Regions from separate parts of the Sphingomonas melonis DAPP-PG 224 genome, predicted to be linked through region 4. Evidence: predicted binding sites of a transcription regulator. Region 4 holds the regulator's gene; each other region holds the start of a gene.

Region 1 (4,215 bases), 300 kb from region 4:
CCAGGCCGGTGACAGTGGCGTCGGGGCGGGCGTCGGCGAGCGCGAGGCTGGTGGCGCCGGGGCCACAACCGATGTCGATCGCGTGGAAGGGGCCGGCCGGGGCGGCGCTGCGGATCGCGGCGTCGAGATGCGGAGACAAATTGGCGAAGGAACGGTCGGTGCGCTGCCATTCGGCGGCCCAGGTGCGGCCGACGCGACCGGTCCAGTCTGTGGCGGTGGTCATGGGGTGGGTCCGGTTGTGATGGGGTGGGCGCACGTCTGCCCCTTGCTCCGCGTCACCCCGGACTTGTTCCGGGGTTCACTCAGCCGCGGGGGCGAGGCCTGAGCCTCCAACCTTTCCCGTGCCGCACGGTGGACCCCGGAACAAGTCCGGGGTGACGTGGTGAGTGTGGATCGGGCAGGAACGACACCCGCCCCGCCCATACGGCTGCGTGCAAGGCGTGAGGAGCGATACTGATTACGCCCCCAACCCATTTCCGCCAAAACGAGCGTGGAAGTGGACGAAGTGGAGGATACGTCGGCGTCCGGAGCGCCTCCATGCGAAAGGGGCCCGCCGTTGCCGGCGAGCCCCCTCGTAGCATCCGATGGGATGGCGCGGCGATCACAGATCGTCGTCGGCTTCCGGGCCGGCCATCATTTCCTCGGCGACCTTTTCGGTGCGCTGGCGGATCGCCTTTTCGAGGCGGTCGGCCATTTCGGGGTTTTCGCGCAGGTAGTTCTTGGCGTTCTCACGCCCCTGCCCGATCCGCACCGAATCGTAGGAGAACCAGCTGCCCGACTTTTCGACGAGGCCCGCCTTCACGCCGAGGTCGAGGATCTCGCCGATCTTCGAAATGCCCTCGCCGTACATGATGTCGAATTCGACCTGCTTGAACGGCGGCGCGACCTTGTTCTTCACCACCTTCACGCGCGTGGTGTTGCCGGTGACTTCCTCGCGGTCCTTGATCGCGCCCGTGCGGCGGATGTCGAGGCGGACGGAGGCGTAGAACTTCAGCGCGTTGCCGCCCGTCGTCGTTTCCGGATTGCCGTACATCACGCCGATCTTCATGCGCAGCTGGTTGATGAAGATCACCATGCAGCGCGAGCGGCTGATCGAGCCGGTGAGCTTGCGCAGCGACTGCGACATCAGGCGGGCCTGCAGGCCGACGTGGCTGTCGCCCATCTCGCCCTCGATTTCGGCGCGCGGCACCAGCGCGGCGACCGAATCGACCACCAGCACGTCGATCGCGTTCGAGCGGACGAGCGTGTCGGTGATTTCGAGCGCCTGTTCGCCGGTGTCGGGCTGCGACACGATCAGTTCGTCGATGTTGACGCCCAGCTTCTTGGCATAGACGGGATCGAGCGCATGTTCGGCGTCGACGAAGGCGGCGGTGCCGCCGTTCTTCTGCGCTTCGGCGATGACATGCAGCGCAAGCGTCGTCTTGCCCGACGATTCAGGGCCATAGACTTCGATCACGCGGCCGCGCGGCAGGCCGCCGACGCCCAAGGCGATGTCGAGGCCGAGCGAGCCGGTCGAGATCGCCTCGACCTGCATCGTTTCCTTCTGACCGAGCTTCATCGCGCTGCCCTTGCCGAAGGCGCGGTCGATCTGCGCGAGGGCGGCGTCGAGCGCCTTTTGACGGTCTGCGTTTGCGGTTGCCATGCCGGTGTCGATCACTTTCAGATTGGCGGCCATCGGGAGGGTTCCTCGCTAGAGCAAGCGCGCGGCATGAGCAACGCGTCTGTTCTGTATGTACGATGTTTGTTCCATGAGAACAAGAGAGGAACTTTGGTTTTGGGCCATGGAGTTGGTGGATATGGTTCGCGCGAAGACGCGAAGGCGCGAAGAGGTTTTGCGCGCGGAGGCGCGGAGGACGCGGAGGGGTTGCGCTTGTGGCAGCGGCGGCTTTTCGCAGCCTTTTGCGTCACCCTAGCGGAGGCTTGCGTATTTCTCGGCGCTGGTGGCGCGCTGTAACTATAAAATCCCAGCCTGCGCTGGGATGACGGTTGGCGAGCGGGAAGGATAACCTTTTAGGTAAGAGATGTGGCTAGGGTCCACCAGCCTTTGGCTACCGCCGCGTCGCGGGTTGTGTCTCTTGCCGCTTCGTCCGCGAACAAGGCGAAGCAGGTGGCGCCGCTGCCGGACATGCGCGCCAAGTGGACGCTATTTGCCCCTTCGAGGAGCGACAGGACGTCGGCGATGACGGGGGCGAGTGCGAGTGCGGCGGGTTGCAGGTCGTTGCGGCCGGCGGCGGCGCGGGTGAGAAGGTCGCCCTCCCCGGCGATGCCGCCGCGGTCAGTGCCGTCCCAGCGCGCGAAGACCGCGGCGGTGCTGACCGCGACGCCGGGGTTGACCAGGAGCAACGGCGTGCCGGCGAGGCCGGCGATGGGGATCAACGCCTCGCCCTTGCCCGTGCCCAAAGTGGTGCGGCCATCGAGGCAGGCGGGCACGTCGGCGCCGAGCGTTTCGGCAAGGACGAACAGGCGCGGGTCCTGCGGCGCGATCGCGTGGAGGCGGGCGAGCGCGCGCAGCGTCGCGGCGGCGTCGGCCGATCCGCCGCCTATCCCTGAGGCGATGGGGAGATGCTTGTCGAGCGTGATCGCGTGATGCCCGGCGATGCCGAACGTCTCGCGGAAGGCGCCGGCGGCTTTTTGCACGAGGTTCGGGCCGGATGCCGTCTCGAGCGCCGCGGCGAACGGGCCGGTGATCGCAAAGCTATCGGTGTCGGCAGGGACGACGGTCACCGTGTCGCCATCGGCCGCGAAGGCGAACAGCGTTTCAAGCTCGTGATAGCCGTCCGGCCGGCGATGGCGGACGTGGAGCGCGAGGTTGATCTTGGCAGGGGCGGCTTCGACGATCATCGGGCGGGCGGGCCTTGTGCAATCCGGGTGGCGAGCGCCGCGGCGTCCTGGGCCGGAGCGGTCAACGCCGCGGCGCGCCACGCGTAGCGGGCTTCGTAACGGCGGCCCAGCGCCCAATAGACGTCGCCGAGATGTTCGGCGATTTCGGCATTCGTCGGCTCCGCCTCGGCGGCGCGCTCGATCAGCGGCAGCGCGCGCGCGGTGTCGCCGTTGACGAACAGCGCCCAGCCGAGCGAATCGGCGATCGAGGCATCGTCGGGCTTGGCGGCGTGCGCGCGCTGGAGCATCGCGATCGAGGCGGGAACGTCGACGCGGCGTTCGGCCTGCGCATAGCCGAGGTAGTTGAGCGCCAGCGGCTCGGCGGGGGCGAGCGCCACCGCCTTTTTCAGCGCGGCGCGGGCGGCGGGCCAGTCACCCGCCTGCTCCAGCGCGCCGCCATATTGCAGCCAGGCGTTCCACGCGGCGGGCTGCGCCTCGGCGATGCGGCGATACCAGCGGGCGGCTTCGGCGTTGTTGCCGGCGGTGGTGAGCTGGTCGGCGTAGAGCTGCCAGGCGGCGGGACCGGCGTCGGCGCGCTCGGCGTCGCGGCGGGCGAGTGCGAGCGCGTCGGCGGTGCGATCGGCGCGGGCGAGGATCGATATGCGCGCGGCGATGGCGGTGGAGGCGAAGGGGCTGGACGCGGGCACCGCGTCGAGCGTCGCGAGCGCCTGATCGGTCGCATCCTCCCCCGCGAGCGCCTGGGCGAGCAGAAGGCGGGCACGATCGTTGGCGGGCGAGGCGACGAGCGCGGTGCGGGTGAGCGCGATCGACAGCGGCGCGACGTCCTGATCGACGAGGTCGCCGGCGACGCGAGCGAGCAGGCGCGAGACGCCATAGGCGAGCGTCGGTTTGGCGGGGGAACCCTGGCGGAGCGCGGCGAGCGCGGGGTCGTCACCGGCGAGCAGCGCGCGCGCTTCGTCGGGATGGCCGGTGCCGAACAGCAATTGCGCGGCGGACAGGCGCAGATCGACGGGCGAGCCGGTTTCACGGAGCGCCTGCACCCCGCGCAGGCCGCCCTGCACGTCGCCCATCGCGATCTGAAGCAAGGCCGCGGTCTCGGCCGCGAGGCGCTGGGCGACGGGGGTGCTGCCGACATTGGCGGCGATGATCGGGGCGCTCGGATTCCCGCCGCGGCTGTAGGCGATCCACGCCCGAAGCGCCGGAACCATCACCGACAGCGGCGTGCGGGCGAGCGACTGCGTCGCGGCCTCGGCACCTGCCGCATCGTTGCGGGCGGCGGCGAGCGCGAGGGGGAGCAGCGCGAGGTCGGCAGGCGCGCCGGGCTGGTCGCGCAGCACCGCGGCGGCGCGGGTGGCGAGCGGGATGTCGCCGGCG
Region 2 (4,215 bases), 400 kb from region 4:
CACCTCGATCAGCTCCACCATCTCCCGCACACCGACTGGGTGCCACGACCGCCAGCCGAGTTCGCGGCGCTCCATGATGCCGCGATCGCCGGCGACCGCTGGGTGGTGGACGGCAATTACTCGCGGCTGCTCCCGCAACGCCTGCAGCGGACGACCGGCCTCATCCTGCTCGACGTTCCGACGACGACCAGCCTGTATCGATACATCCGACGTTGCTGGTTCGAGCGCGACCGCCGCGGCGGGCTGGAAGGCGGTCGCGATAGCGTGAAATGGGATATGATCCGGCACATCGCCATCGCCACCCGAGCCAACCGGACCCGCTACCGCACCCTGTTGGACGGCATCGCCCTGCCCAAGATACAGATCGCGTCCACCGCGATGCTAACCGCCTTCTACCGCGCCAACGGCTTGCGGCGATAAGGTCGCAACTGTCATTTGACGGACAGCGGGGTCAGCGCAAACAGACGACGCCCCGCCCCCTCAAACCACCCCCACAATCGGCGCGCGGAAGCAAAGAGGGATCGACCGGTCGGTCAGTGCGCGCGGCGCGAACGGGGGAACGCGGCCGCCGGTGAAGGGGACGAACAGCGCCGGGCCGAGCGTGCATCGATCCAGCGTACCGTCGGCGCGCTTGGTCATGCGCAGCAATTGGGTGCTCGTGTCGGACGGGCCGATGGGCATGACGATGCGGCCGCCGACCTTCAGCTGGTCGACCAGCGGTTGCGGCACCGCGGTGGCGCTGGCGGCGACGACGATCCCGTCGAAGGGCGCCCGCTCCGGCCAGCCGAGGAAGCCGTCGCCCGCCCGCACGGTGACGGTCGCATAGCCCATCCGGCGCAGCCGCGCGGCCGCCGTGCGGGCGAGCGGCGCGACGATCTCGACCGAGGCGACGCGCGCCGCGACCGTCGCGAGCACCGCCGCCTGATAGCCCGATCCCGTGCCGATATCGAGCACATGGGCGCTACGATCCGCGGGCAGGTCCAGCGCCGCGGTCATCACCGCGACGACATAGGGATCGGAAATCGTCTGGCCGTGGCCGATGTCCTGCGGCAGGTCGACATAGGCCGCCGCGCGTCCCCTGGCGTCGACGAAGTCCTCGCGCGGGATCGTGCCGATCGCCGCCAGCGCGCGCGCCAGGGCCGGCGTGTCCGCCGCCGGATCGTTGCTGCGAATATCGGCACGGATGTCGGCGACCATCGCCGCGCGCTGCTGCGCCGGGGTCTGGTGCGCCCGCGCCTTGGCCAGCATGGTCAGCATATCGACCCCCGCCACCGGTCGCGGCGCACAGCCGGCGAGCGTCAGGGCGGAGAGGACGAGGGCGAGGGACGAACGACGGCGCATCGCCGCGGCTTCGACGGTATCCCGGGCCGCCGCAACGAAACTTTCGTTCATGTTTGGCGGACGGGACGACATGGGTTGAATCGCGTCCGAATTGGCCTCTTCGGTCGCTAAAAAAATTTTCATCGCGCCACTCGCCGCTTGCACTTTCCGGAAGCCGCGGAAGTCCACGCGTCGCGGCCCCTCGACCGACCCGCCGCGCCCCGTCCGCACCGGAACCACACGGCTGCCGCGTCATTAAGCCTCTTGCCCGCGGCGACGCTTTGCCACAATTTGTGGGGGTTGCGTTCGGGGGTGAACCCAATCGCTGGTAGAGATCGATGGCGGCATCCCGTGCCGGATTCGCCATGGGGCACAACGCGGCCGTGAACCGCGACCCCTTTTTGTTCTCACCATCGGGGCGCCCGGGTGATATGCTGTGCATGTCGCCCCGAGTCGAACATGTATGGAACAAGGGACGGTAATCGATGGATTTCAGGGACACGCAGGGTGAGGCCATGACCGATACGATCGACGCCACCGTCGCCGCCGAGGCGCCCGCCGCAGAGGCGAATGGCGGCAGCAAGGCGATCCACGCCCGCCCCTATCCCGTCGAGGTCGATCATAGCCGCGATGCGCTGCTGACCGATTTCGGCAAGGAAACGCTAAACGATCGCTACCTGTTGCCGGGCGAAAGCTATCAGGACCTCTTCGTCCGCGTCGCCTCGGCCTATGCCGACGATGCCGCGCATGCGCAGCGCCTGTACGATTACATCAGCCGCTTGTGGTTCATGCCCGCAACGCCGGTGCTGTCGAACGGCGGCACGGGGCGCGGCCTGCCAATCAGCTGCTACCTCAATTCGGTGCCCGACAGCCTGAACGGCATCGTCGACACCTGGAACGAGAACGTCTGGCTCGCCTCGCGCGGCGGCGGCATCGGCACCTATTGGGGCAGCGTGCGCGGCATCGGCGAACCCGTCGGCCTCAACGGCAAGACCAGCGGCATCATCCCCTTCGTCCGCGTGATGGACAGCCTGACGCTCGCGATTTCGCAAGGGTCGCTGCGCCGCGGTTCGGCCGCCTGCTACCTCGACGTCAGCCACCCGGAGATCGAGGAATTCCTCGAAATCCGCAAACCCAGCGGCGACTTCAACCGCAAGGCGCTGAACCTGCACCACGGCGTGCTGCTGACCGACGCCTTCATGGAAGCGGTGCGCGACGGCCGCGAATGGAATTTGCTCAGCCCCAAGGACGGCACCGTCCGCGCGACGCTCGACGCGCGCTCGCTGTTCCAGAAGCTCGTCGAAACCCGCCTGCAGACGGGTGAGCCGTACATCGTCTTCGCCGATCACGTGAACAAGGCGATGCCCAAGCATCACCGCGACCTGGGGCTGAAGGTCTCGACGTCGAACCTGTGCTCGGAAATCACGCTGCCGACCGGCCGCGACCATCTCGGCAACGATCGCACCGCGGTCTGCTGCCTGTCGTCGCTCAACCTCGAAACGTGGGACGAGTGGAAGGACGACAAGGTCTTCATCGAAGACGTGATGCGCTTCCTCGACAACGTGCTGCAGGATTATATCGACCGCCACGAACCGGGCATGGAACGCGCCGCCTACAGCGCCGCGCGCGAACGCTCGGTCGGCCTCGGCGTCATGGGCTTTCACTCCTTCCTCCAGGCGCGCGGCCTGCCGTTCGAAGGCGCGATGGCGAAGAGCTGGAACTTGCGCATCTTCAAGCACATCAGCGCGCAGGTGAACCAGGCGTCGATGACGCTCGCCGCCGAGCGGGGCCCTTGCCCCGACGCCGCCGACGTTGGCGTGATGGAGCGGTTCAGCTGCAAGATGGCGATTGCGCCGACCGCGTCGATCAGCATCATCTGCGGCGGCACCAGCGCCTGCATCGAGCCGATCCCGGCGAACATCTACACGCACAAGACGCTGTCTGGCAGCTTCTCGGTCAAGAACCCGTATCTGGAAAAGCTGCTCAAAGAGAAATCCAAGAACAGCGACGCGGTGTGGAATTCGATCCTCGAACACGGCGGCTCGGTCCAGCACCTCGACTTCCTGTCGGTGGAAGAGAAGGATTGCTACAAGACCAGCTTCGAAATCGACCAGCGCTGGCTGCTCGAACTCGCCGGCGACCGCACGCCGTACATCGACCAGGCGCAGTCGCTGAACCTGTTCATCCCGGCGGACGTCGAGAAGTGGGACCTCCTGATGCTCCACTTCCGCGCCTGGGAGCTCGGCATCAAGTCGCTCTATTACCTGCGCTCGAAGAGCGTGCAGCGCGCGGGCTTCGCCGGATCGGGCGGCGTGGAAGCGGACAACACCATCGCCGCGCCGAAGTTCGAGATCGGCGAGACGACGGACTATGACGAATGCCTGGCGTGTCAGTGAGGTGTGGGAGTCCGCTGATCGCCTGACTTGAAGGTCACGGCATGCCGCAACCCCCTCGCCCTTCCGCGCCCTCGGCGCTCCCTCCCTCTCCCCTTGTGGGAGAGGGAAGGGGCCCGCGGCCGCAGGCCGTGGGAAGGGTGAGGGGGAATGCGGACGGCCTGACCAAGCGGCAGCAGTTGCCGGCCTCGACCGTAGCCCGCTCGCGCACGCTCCGTCAGGAAGCCGGCGAACCCGAACGCCGCCTCTGGCGGGCCTTGCGCGAGGCTCTGCCCAAGGCAAAGTTCCGCCGTCAGGTTCCGTTCGGCCCGTATCATGCCGATTTCTGCGCGCACGCTGTACGACTGATCGTCGAAGTCGACGGCGACGACCATGCCGCCAAAGTCAAACGCGACGCCGCCCGCACCCGCTTCCTCAAGAACGAAGGCTATGACGTGATCCGCTTCGCCAATGCCGATGTGATGGGGAACCTCGAAGGCGTCATGACCGCGATCGCTGCGGT
Region 3 (4,215 bases), 1.4 Mb from region 4:
CGGCGGCGCAGATAGGGATGGACCATGTCGCCCTCGATCGGGCCCGGCCGCACGATCGCGACCTGGACCACCAAATCGTAGAATTCCTGCGGACGCAGTCGCGGCAGCATGTTGATCTGGGCGCGGCTTTCCACCTGGAACACGCCGATGCTGTCGCCCTTGCACAGCATCTTATAGACGTCGGGATGCTCGTCGGTAGCCAGGCTGTCCAGCGCGTGGCGGCCCAGGCCGTGCATCTCCATCAGGTCGAAGGCCTTGCGGATGCAGGTCAGCATGCCGAGCGCGAGAATGTCGACCTTCATCAGGCCCAGACAATCGATGTCGTCCTTGTCCCATTCGATGAACGTCCGGTCCTTCATGCCGCCGTTGTGGATCGGCACCATTTCGTCGAGCCGCCCCTGCGTCAGCACGAAGCCGCCGACATGCTGCGACAGATGGCGGGGAAATTGCAGCAGCCGCGACACCAGGTCGCTGAGCTGGGCCAGGCGGGGATTGGCGGGGTCGAACCCGGTTTCGGTGAAGCGCTGTTCGGGCATGCGATCCGAAAAGCTGCCCCAGACGGTGCTGGTCAGCCGCTGCGTCACGTCCTCGCTGAACCCCAGCACGCGGCCGACTTCGCGCACGGTGCTGCGCGGGCGATAATGGATGACGGTCGCCGCGATCGCCGCGCGTTCGCGGGTGTAGCGGCAATAGATATATTGCATCACCTCCTCGCGCCGCTCGTGCTCGAAATCCACGTCGATGTCGGGGGGCTCGCCGCGTTCTTCGGACACGAAGCGCGAAAACAGCAGGTCGTATTTCAGCGGATCGACCGAGGTCACGCCCAGCAGGTAGCAGACGACCGAATTGGCCGCCGACCCGCGCCCCTGACACAGGATCGGCGGGGTGCAGCTGCGCGCGAACCGCACCACGTCATGCACCGTCAGAAAATAATAGGCATAATGCTGGCGCCGAATGAGATCGAACTCTTCGTACAGCAGGGTGAGGATACGGTCGGGAACGCGATCCCCGTAACGGTCGAGCGCATTCTGCCAGACGAGATGTTCCAGCCAGGCCTGCGCGTCCCATCCCGCCGGCACCGGCTCGTGCGGATATTCGTATCGCAACTGATCGAGCGAGAAGCCGATGCGAGCCAGCAGGCGAAGGCTTTCGTCGATCGCCTCCGGCGCGTCGCGGAACAGCCGACGCATCTCGGCTTCGTCCTTCAGATGACGCTCGCCATTGGCGGCGAGGCGACGTCCGGCCGTATCGATCGTCACGCCTTCGCGGATGCAGGTGACGACGTCGTGCAAGGGCCGGTCGTCACGATGCGCATAGAGCGCGTCCGTCGTCGCCAGCAGCGGCACGCCGACCGTCTCGGCCAGGATTTTTAGGCGGCGGAGGCGGCGGCGGTCCTGGCCGCGCCGGGCCATGCTGACCCCCAGCCAGACGCCGTCGGGTGCCAGCCGCTTCACCGCCCTCAGCGTCGTGGCGAGGCTGGGATCGCTGCGCGGCGGCGGGCGCTCGGCCTCGTCGCGGGCAACGCCGCCGCGGGCGCTGCTTTCGGGCAGGACGATCAACAACAGATCGCGATGCAGCGCGATGAGGTCGCCCAGGCCCAGCAGGCAATCGCCCTTCACCGACCGCAGATTGCCCGTGGTCAGGATTCGCGTCAGCCGGCCCCAACCGGTGCGATTGGCGGGATAGGCGACGATGTCAGGCGTACCATCGGCGAAGACCAGACGGGTGCCGACCGCCAGCGTGAAGCCGAAGGGCGGCAAGGCGGCACCCAGCCGTCCGGTTTCGGCGCGTTTCAGCGCGTCATAGGCGCGCACGACGCCTGCGACGGTATTGCGGTCGGCGATGCCGATGCCGGCATGGCGGAGCGTTATCGCCTGCGCGACCATGTCCTCGGCATGGCTGGCACCGTCGAGGAACGAGTAATTGGTCGCGGCGACCAGCTCGACGAACCCGCTCATGGCGCGATGGCACCGCCGGCCCCTTCCACCCCGTCATCCCGGCCCTGGTCCGTGGCCCACTGATTCGCAAGGGAGCGGCAGGAGCCTCCAGCCATCCCCCCAGTCGCACAGTGGACCCCGGACCAAGTCCGGAGCGACGGTGGAAGCGGGAACACGCTCACGCGAACAGCCCATGGACGTACCAGCGCGGGTGCGCCTGTTCGCTATGCAGGCCGTGGCGGAAGATCCAGAAGCGCCGCCCCCGGCGATCCTCGATTCGGTAATAATCGCGCGTCGGGATGGCGCCGTCGTGGCGTCGCCACCATTCGCCGGCGATCCGCTCGGGCCCCTCGGCGCGCGCGACCTCGTGGACGCGGCGGCGCCAGCGGAAGCGGTGCGGCGGGCCGTCGGGCACCTCCGCCATCACCGCCTCGATCGGCTGCGGCGGATCGAACAGATAGATGGGCCTCAGCGGCGGCTCCCCCGCCTCCGCCTGCGGCCAGTCTCCGGCAGGCGGCGGTGCGGCGGCGGGCAGCATCAGTTCGGCCTGCTCGGGGATATGGCTGTCGCGCGGGGCGAATCGCCGCACCCGCTCGCGCCCCAGCCGGGTCGACAGGCGATCGATCAGCTCCGCCACCGCTGGCGCCTGGGTCGCCCCCTCGCCGCCCTCCAGCCGCAGCTGCGCCGCATCGAGCCGCTCGGCGAGCGTCACGTCGAGCCGGATCAGGTCATAGCCGTAACCGGGATCGAGCGGGTCGGCGAGCGCGTCGATCCGCTCGGCAAACAACCGCATCAGCAGCGCGACGTCGCGCGTCGGCTGCCCCGTCTCGACGCGCAGCGACTGGATGTGGCCGTCGCTGCGGAACAGCCGCGCTTCCCACCGGCGCCCGCCCTGATGGCGCTGGCCGAGCGTGTTTCCCGCCTCGCCTGCCAGTTCCTCGATCACCTCCAGCGCATAGTCGGTCCGCGCGATCGGTTCGGCAAAGCGCCGTTCCACCACCACCGGCGCGACGCGCACGCGCGGCCGGACCGGCGCCTTATAGTCGCCCGACAGCCGCCGCACCGCCGTCGCCGCTTCCTCGCCGAAGCGCGCGGCGATGCCAACGAGCGGGCGCGCCATCACGTCGCCCACCGTCTTCAACCCCGCGCGGGTTAGCGCCACCGTCGCGTCCGCATCCAGCTCCAGCGCCGCGACCGGCAGGCGCTTCACCGCGCGCGTCTCGTCGGGCGCCGGCGCGCCGGCATAGCGGGCGAGGGCGCAGGCGATTTCGGGCGTATCGCCGAACGCATGGCGCGCCAGGATCCCACGCCGCGCCATCCGCGCCTCGACATCGGCGGCGAGCGGACGCTCCCCTTCGAAGGCATGGATGCACCCCGCAATGTCGATCACCAGCGCGTCGGGGGGCAGCAGCGCCACCGTCGGGCTGTAGCGCGTGCAGCCATCCGCCAACCGCTCCAGCCAGTCCATGTCGGCATGCGGATCGGCCGGAAACACCTCCAGCTCGGGCACGCGCGCGCGGGCATCGGCCAGCGTCAGCCCCGGCTCCAGCCCGGCGCGCGCCGCGGCCAGATCGGTCGCGGTCAGCCGGATCGCCTGGCCCACCGTCTCGACGAAGGCGACCGGCGCCTCACCGCCGACGAACAGATGCGGCCGGGTGGCGCGCAGCCGCTCGATCGGGAGCCACGGAAAGACCAGCGCCAGATAGCGGCGCGTCACGGAAACTCTTGGCATCACGATCCCACTCCACGCGCCAGCGCTGCCCCGCGGGGCCGCCACGCCGGCGCACACATTCGACGTCGAAAGCCGGCAGGCCTGGCGCGCCCTCCCCCAGCCCCTGATCCAGCGCGGTCGAGGGCACGGCGGCAACGCTCCACCGCGTCGCAGCGGCGCTTGCCACCGGTTCCGCGCCGATCCGCAGCGACAGCAATGTGACGCCCGACGCCTCCGCCGCCAGCATCAGCCGTCGCGTTGCGGTGAGGTCCAGCCCCGGCATCGGCCCGATGCTTTCGACCAGCACCATGCCCAGCCCCCCGCAGCGCGCCGCATCCGCCGCCGCGCGTAGCAGCGCCGATTCGTCGGCGACGACGACCAGCAGCACCGAATCGGCCGCCAGCCCCAGGTCTGCGAGGCCGCTGGCATGCAGCCGGCCTTGCGCACGCTCCCCCGCCTCGGTGCGCAGCCACAGCAGCGGCACCGTTCCGGCGGCGAGCGCCAAGGCCAGTCCGAACCCCGCGGCGCTCGCCCCATCCTCGCCCTCCAACGCATAGATTTCATGAA
Region 4 (4,215 bases):
AGGCCGGCGGCGCGTCGGGCGACTGGCGCGCCTGACGCCATGGCGCTGCTCCCGATCGACGAAGCCCAGGCGCGGCTGTTCGCGCACGCCCCGCCGGTCGGGACCGAAACCGTGCCTCTGGCCGCCGCCGCCGGCCGCTGGGCGGCAGACGACATCGCCGCCCGCCGCACCCAGCCCGCCACCGATTTGTCGGCGATGGATGGCTATGCGATCCGCTTCGCCGATCTGCCCGGGCCCTGGACGCTGATCGGCGAAAGCGCCGCCGGCCGCCCCTTTGCCGGCACCGTCGGTCCTGGCGAGACCGCGCGCATCTTCACCGGCGCGGCCCTGCCCGCCGGCGCCGACACGGTGATGGTGCAGGAAGAGGTCGCCGCCTCCGGCACCACGATCCGCCTCACTGGCGAAGGCCCAGCAACGCTCGGCCGCAACACCCGCCGCCGCGGCCTCGACTTTCACGCTGGGGATCGCCTGATCGCGCGTGGCGAGCGGCTGACGCCCGCGCGCATCGCCGTCGCCGCGACCGGCGGCATCGGCACGATCGCGGTCCACCGCCGAGTGCGCGTCGCCATCTGTGCGACGGGCGACGAACTGGTCGATCCGGGCGCTGGCGGCGACCCGAGCGCGCTGCCCGAATCGAACCGCGCGATGCTGGCCGCGATGCTCGCCGACCTGCCGATCGAGCTGATCGACCTCGGCATCCTGCCCGATGATCTCGATCGCCTGCGCGATGCGTTCGCGCGCGTCGACGCCGATCTGCTCGTCACCACCGGCGGCGCGTCGGTCGGCGACCATGACCTCGTGCGGCCAGCGCTGGAGGCGGCGGGCGGCGTCATCGATTTCTGGCGGATCGCACTGCGACCGGGCAAGCCGATGATGGCGGGACGGCGCGGCGCGATGCAGGTGCTGGGCCTGCCGGGCAACCCGGTATCCGCCTTCGTCACCGCCCTACTCTTCGTCAAACCGTTGATCGCGCACCTGTCCGGCGCCGCAGACCCGCTGCTGCGCAGCACGATGGCGATCCTGGGCGAAGACTTGCCCGCCAACGGCCCGCGCACCGATTATCTGCGCGCGGAGCTGCGCGACGGCCGCGCCTATGCCTCGACCATTCAGGACAGCTCGATGCTGCTGACGCTGGCGCGTTCGCATTGCCTGATCGTGCGGCCGGTCGATGCCCCCGCCGCGCGCGCGGGCGACTCGGTGGAAATCCTCGTCATCGCTTGACGCCCCACGAATTGTTCCCTAGAAGTTCCGCGTCTGTTCTGACGGGGAAGGACCGCTTATGCTCACGCGCAAGCAGCACGAGCTTGTATGCTTCATCAACGACCGGCTCGAGGAGACGGGCATCTCGCCGTCGTTCGAGGAGATGAAGGACGCGCTCGACCTCAAGTCCAAGTCCGGCGTCCACCGCCTGATCAGCGCGCTCGAGGAACGCAACTTCATCCGCCGCCTGCCCAACCGTGCGCGCGCGCTGGAAGTGCTGCGCATGCCGGAACGCTCCGAACGCAAGGCGCCCGAAACGCCCGCTCCCGCGGCGCCGCCGAGCGCGCCGGCCACGGACAACGTGCGTCCCGCGCCCTCGCCCGCGAACGACGTCGTCGAAATCCCGCTGCACGGCCGGATCGCCGCGGGCGTGCCGATCGAGGCGTTCGAAGGCAGTTCGATGCTCGCCGTCCCCGCGGCGTTGCTCGGCACCGGGGAACATTATGCGCTGGAAGTCTCCGGCGACTCGATGGTCGAGGCTGGTATTCTCGATGGCGACTATGCGCTGATCCGCCGCACCGACATCGCCCGCGATGGCGAGATCGTCGTTGCGTTGATCGAGGACAGCGAGGCGACGCTCAAATATTTCCGTCGCGAAGGCGCGATGATCCGCCTCGATCCCGCCAACCGCGCCTACGAACCGCAGCGCTATGTCCCCTCGCACGTCCGCGTGCAGGGCAAATTGTCGGGTATCCTCCGCCGCTACGACTGACGGGATTCCGCCGTGGTGGCGCGCCGCAACATATGGTCGTCCGTGAGACTTTTGTGACTTTCCAAACGGCGGCTTTAGCCCCCCGTCGAGGGCCGGGCATCCCGGCTTCCCGCTGATTGCGCGAATGAAAATGTCTAGATATCAAATGTCTAGACAGGGGCGCCATGGCGAGCCTAACGAAGCAATGACGGATCGACCCTATGTCATCCCGCTACAGGAGGCAGCGTCCCGTCGCCATGGCCCAGCGCGCCGGTGGGGGTCATCGCGACGGCACGGCCGCCGGGATATCGTCCGGCCGAGGCGGGGCGACCTTGGCTCCCACCAGCCACGGATGCCGATCCCCTGGCTGCATCACCGTCCGCACACGTCCGCTCGCCAGGGTCAGCATGACGCCGCCGGTGCGCCGCAGCACGGGCGCGTCTAGCCGCAGCCAGCGCGGCCGGCACGCCCGCGGCAGCCGCCGGTCGCTCACCACGACGTCCGCTCTCCCACAGGCCGCGACCACATCCCGCCATGCCAGTTGGTAGCCGCTGCGGGTCGCCAGGACGCGGAACGACTGCCCTCCCCCGTCCCGCAGGACCGCCACGCACGCATCGCGGCTGCACCGCGCCTCCGGCAGATCGTCGAGCAGCCACGGCTCGCCATCGGTCCCGCCGTTTTCGGCAAGCATCACCCGCGTATAGTCCCCGGCGCGATCGCGCAGCAGCGCCAGCCGTCCGCCCACCCGGATCGCCATATGCCGCCCATCGCCCGTCACCAGCAGATCGGGTGGCGGGGTCAGCGCCGCCCAGACGGCACCGGCGACGATCGGCAGCGCGCCGACCCAGCGCAGCCGCGTGCTCCACAGCGTCAGCCACAGCCCACCCGCGACCATCGCCAGAAACGCCCCCAGCGGCATCGACGGCACCGCCAGCGACGCGCCCGGCGCATCCGCCACCACATGCGCCAGCCACAGCAGCCCGCGCAGCGCCCCATCGGTCAGCCACCACACGGGCCCGCCCAGCCCGACCGTGTCCAGCACCAACGCCCCCGCCTCCAGCGGCATGACGACGAACGTCGTCAGCGGAATAGCGACCATGTTGGCGGCAGCCCCATACAGACCCGCCTTGTGAAAGTGATAGACCGCGATCGGCATCAGCGCAGCCTCCACCACCACGCCCGTCAGCAGCAGCGACCCGAGCCCGCGTAGCAGACGGCGTGCACGCGCTTCCTCCCGCGGCTCGAACCACCCGCGCACCCGCGGATGCTCATGCAGCGCGACGATCGCGACGATCGCAGCGAACGACAGCTGGAAGCTCGGCCCCACCAGCGCTTCCGGCCGCACCGCCAGCACCACCATCGCACCGGCCGCGACCAGCCGCAGCGTCATCGCCTCCCGCCCCATCGCCAGCGCCGCCAGCACCAGCAGCGCGGCGACGCACGATCGGATCGTGGGAACCTGGGATCCGGTGAGCAACGTATAGCCGATGGCGGCCAACGCCCCCATCCCCGCCGCGACCAGCGGCAATCGAACGCGAATGGCAAGCCATGGCCACAGCGCGAGCAGCCGCAACGTCACGAACATCGTCGCCGCCACCGCCGCAGTGATGTGCAGCCCGCTGACCGACAGCAGGTGCGCCAGGCCCGCCCGCCGCATCGCCTCCGCATCGCGCTCGCTGATCGCTCCCTCGTCTCCGGTCGCCAGCGCCGCCGCGATGCCGCCCCGGCTCCCCTCCAGCCGATCGGTGATATGCGCGGTCAGGCGTCGCCGAAGGCTGCCCTCCGGCATGCCGGGCGACACCAGCTCCACCGGCGCGAACCCCCGACCGGTCGCGCCGATCCCGGCGAACCACGCGGCCCGCGCAAAGTCATATGCGCCCGGCACCGACGCCGCCGCCGGCGGCATCAGCCGCGCGCGCAGCCGGACTCGCGCCGCCTCGCCCAGCCCCTTTGGCACATCGTCGGTCGACAGGTTGACCCGCACCCGCGGTGGCAATCCCAGCCCCGGATCGCTCTCGATCGTCAGCCGCACCAGGTCGCGCGCGACGAGCGCCTCCATCCCGATCACCCGCCCGGTCACCACGGCGACGACCGGCCGCGCCAGCACCGGTGCCGCGACCTGCTCGGCGCGCCACCACGCGGTCGCCACGCCTGCCGCCATCAGGATACCGCCGACAGCGACGCTATGCGCCGCCCGCCCGCCCCGCCCGATCGCCGCCGCAGCGCAGGCGATGGCCAGTGCCGCCAGCATCGCTGCGATCCAC

What was found. The regulator LexA, encoded in region 4, represses DNA repair genes until DNA is damaged. The targets are predictions, from matches to a motif close to GTTCCNCNCTTGTTCT.
Region 1: the regulator LexA is predicted to act here: its motif matches at 1,752-1,767, upstream of recA (recombinase RecA).
Region 2: the regulator LexA is predicted to act here: its motif matches at 1,775-1,790, upstream of SPHME3_RS0108735 (ribonucleoside-diphosphate reductase subunit alpha).
Region 3: the regulator LexA is predicted to act here: its motif matches at 2,078-2,093, upstream of SPHME3_RS0103750 (error-prone DNA polymerase).

What each region holds. Positions count from the first base shown of each region.
Region 1 covers NZ_KB900605.1:2,495,364-2,499,578, reverse strand. Annotated here, with positions in the region: gene SPHME3_RS0112150 (class I SAM-dependent methyltransferase) at 1-223, opposite strand, end outside; gene recA (recombinase RecA) at 602-1,675, opposite strand; gene SPHME3_RS0112140 (4-(cytidine 5'-diphospho)-2-C-methyl-D-erythritol kinase) at 2,011-2,841, opposite strand; gene SPHME3_RS0112135 (tetratricopeptide repeat protein) at 2,838-4,215, opposite strand, start outside.
Region 2 covers NZ_KB900605.1:1,795,066-1,799,280, reverse strand. Annotated here, with positions in the region: gene SPHME3_RS0108745 (P-loop NTPase family protein) at 1-420, shown strand, start outside; gene SPHME3_RS0108740 (protein-L-isoaspartate(D-aspartate) O-methyltransferase) at 481-1,392, opposite strand; gene SPHME3_RS0108735 (ribonucleoside-diphosphate reductase subunit alpha) at 1,806-3,716, shown strand; gene SPHME3_RS0108730 (endonuclease domain-containing protein) at 3,854-4,215, shown strand, end outside.
Region 3 covers NZ_KB900605.1:760,139-764,353, forward strand. Annotated here, with positions in the region: gene SPHME3_RS0103750 (error-prone DNA polymerase) at 1-1,958, opposite strand, end outside; gene SPHME3_RS0103755 (Y-family DNA polymerase) at 2,116-3,669, opposite strand; gene SPHME3_RS0103760 (ImuA family protein) at 3,566-4,215, opposite strand, start outside.
Region 4 covers NZ_KB900605.1:2,192,349-2,196,563, reverse strand. Annotated here, with positions in the region: gene moaC (cyclic pyranopterin monophosphate synthase MoaC) at 1-35, shown strand, start outside; gene SPHME3_RS0110780 (molybdopterin molybdotransferase MoeA) at 40-1,221, shown strand; gene lexA (transcriptional repressor LexA) at 1,280-1,972, shown strand; gene SPHME3_RS0110770 (ComEC/Rec2 family competence protein) at 2,232-4,215, opposite strand, start outside.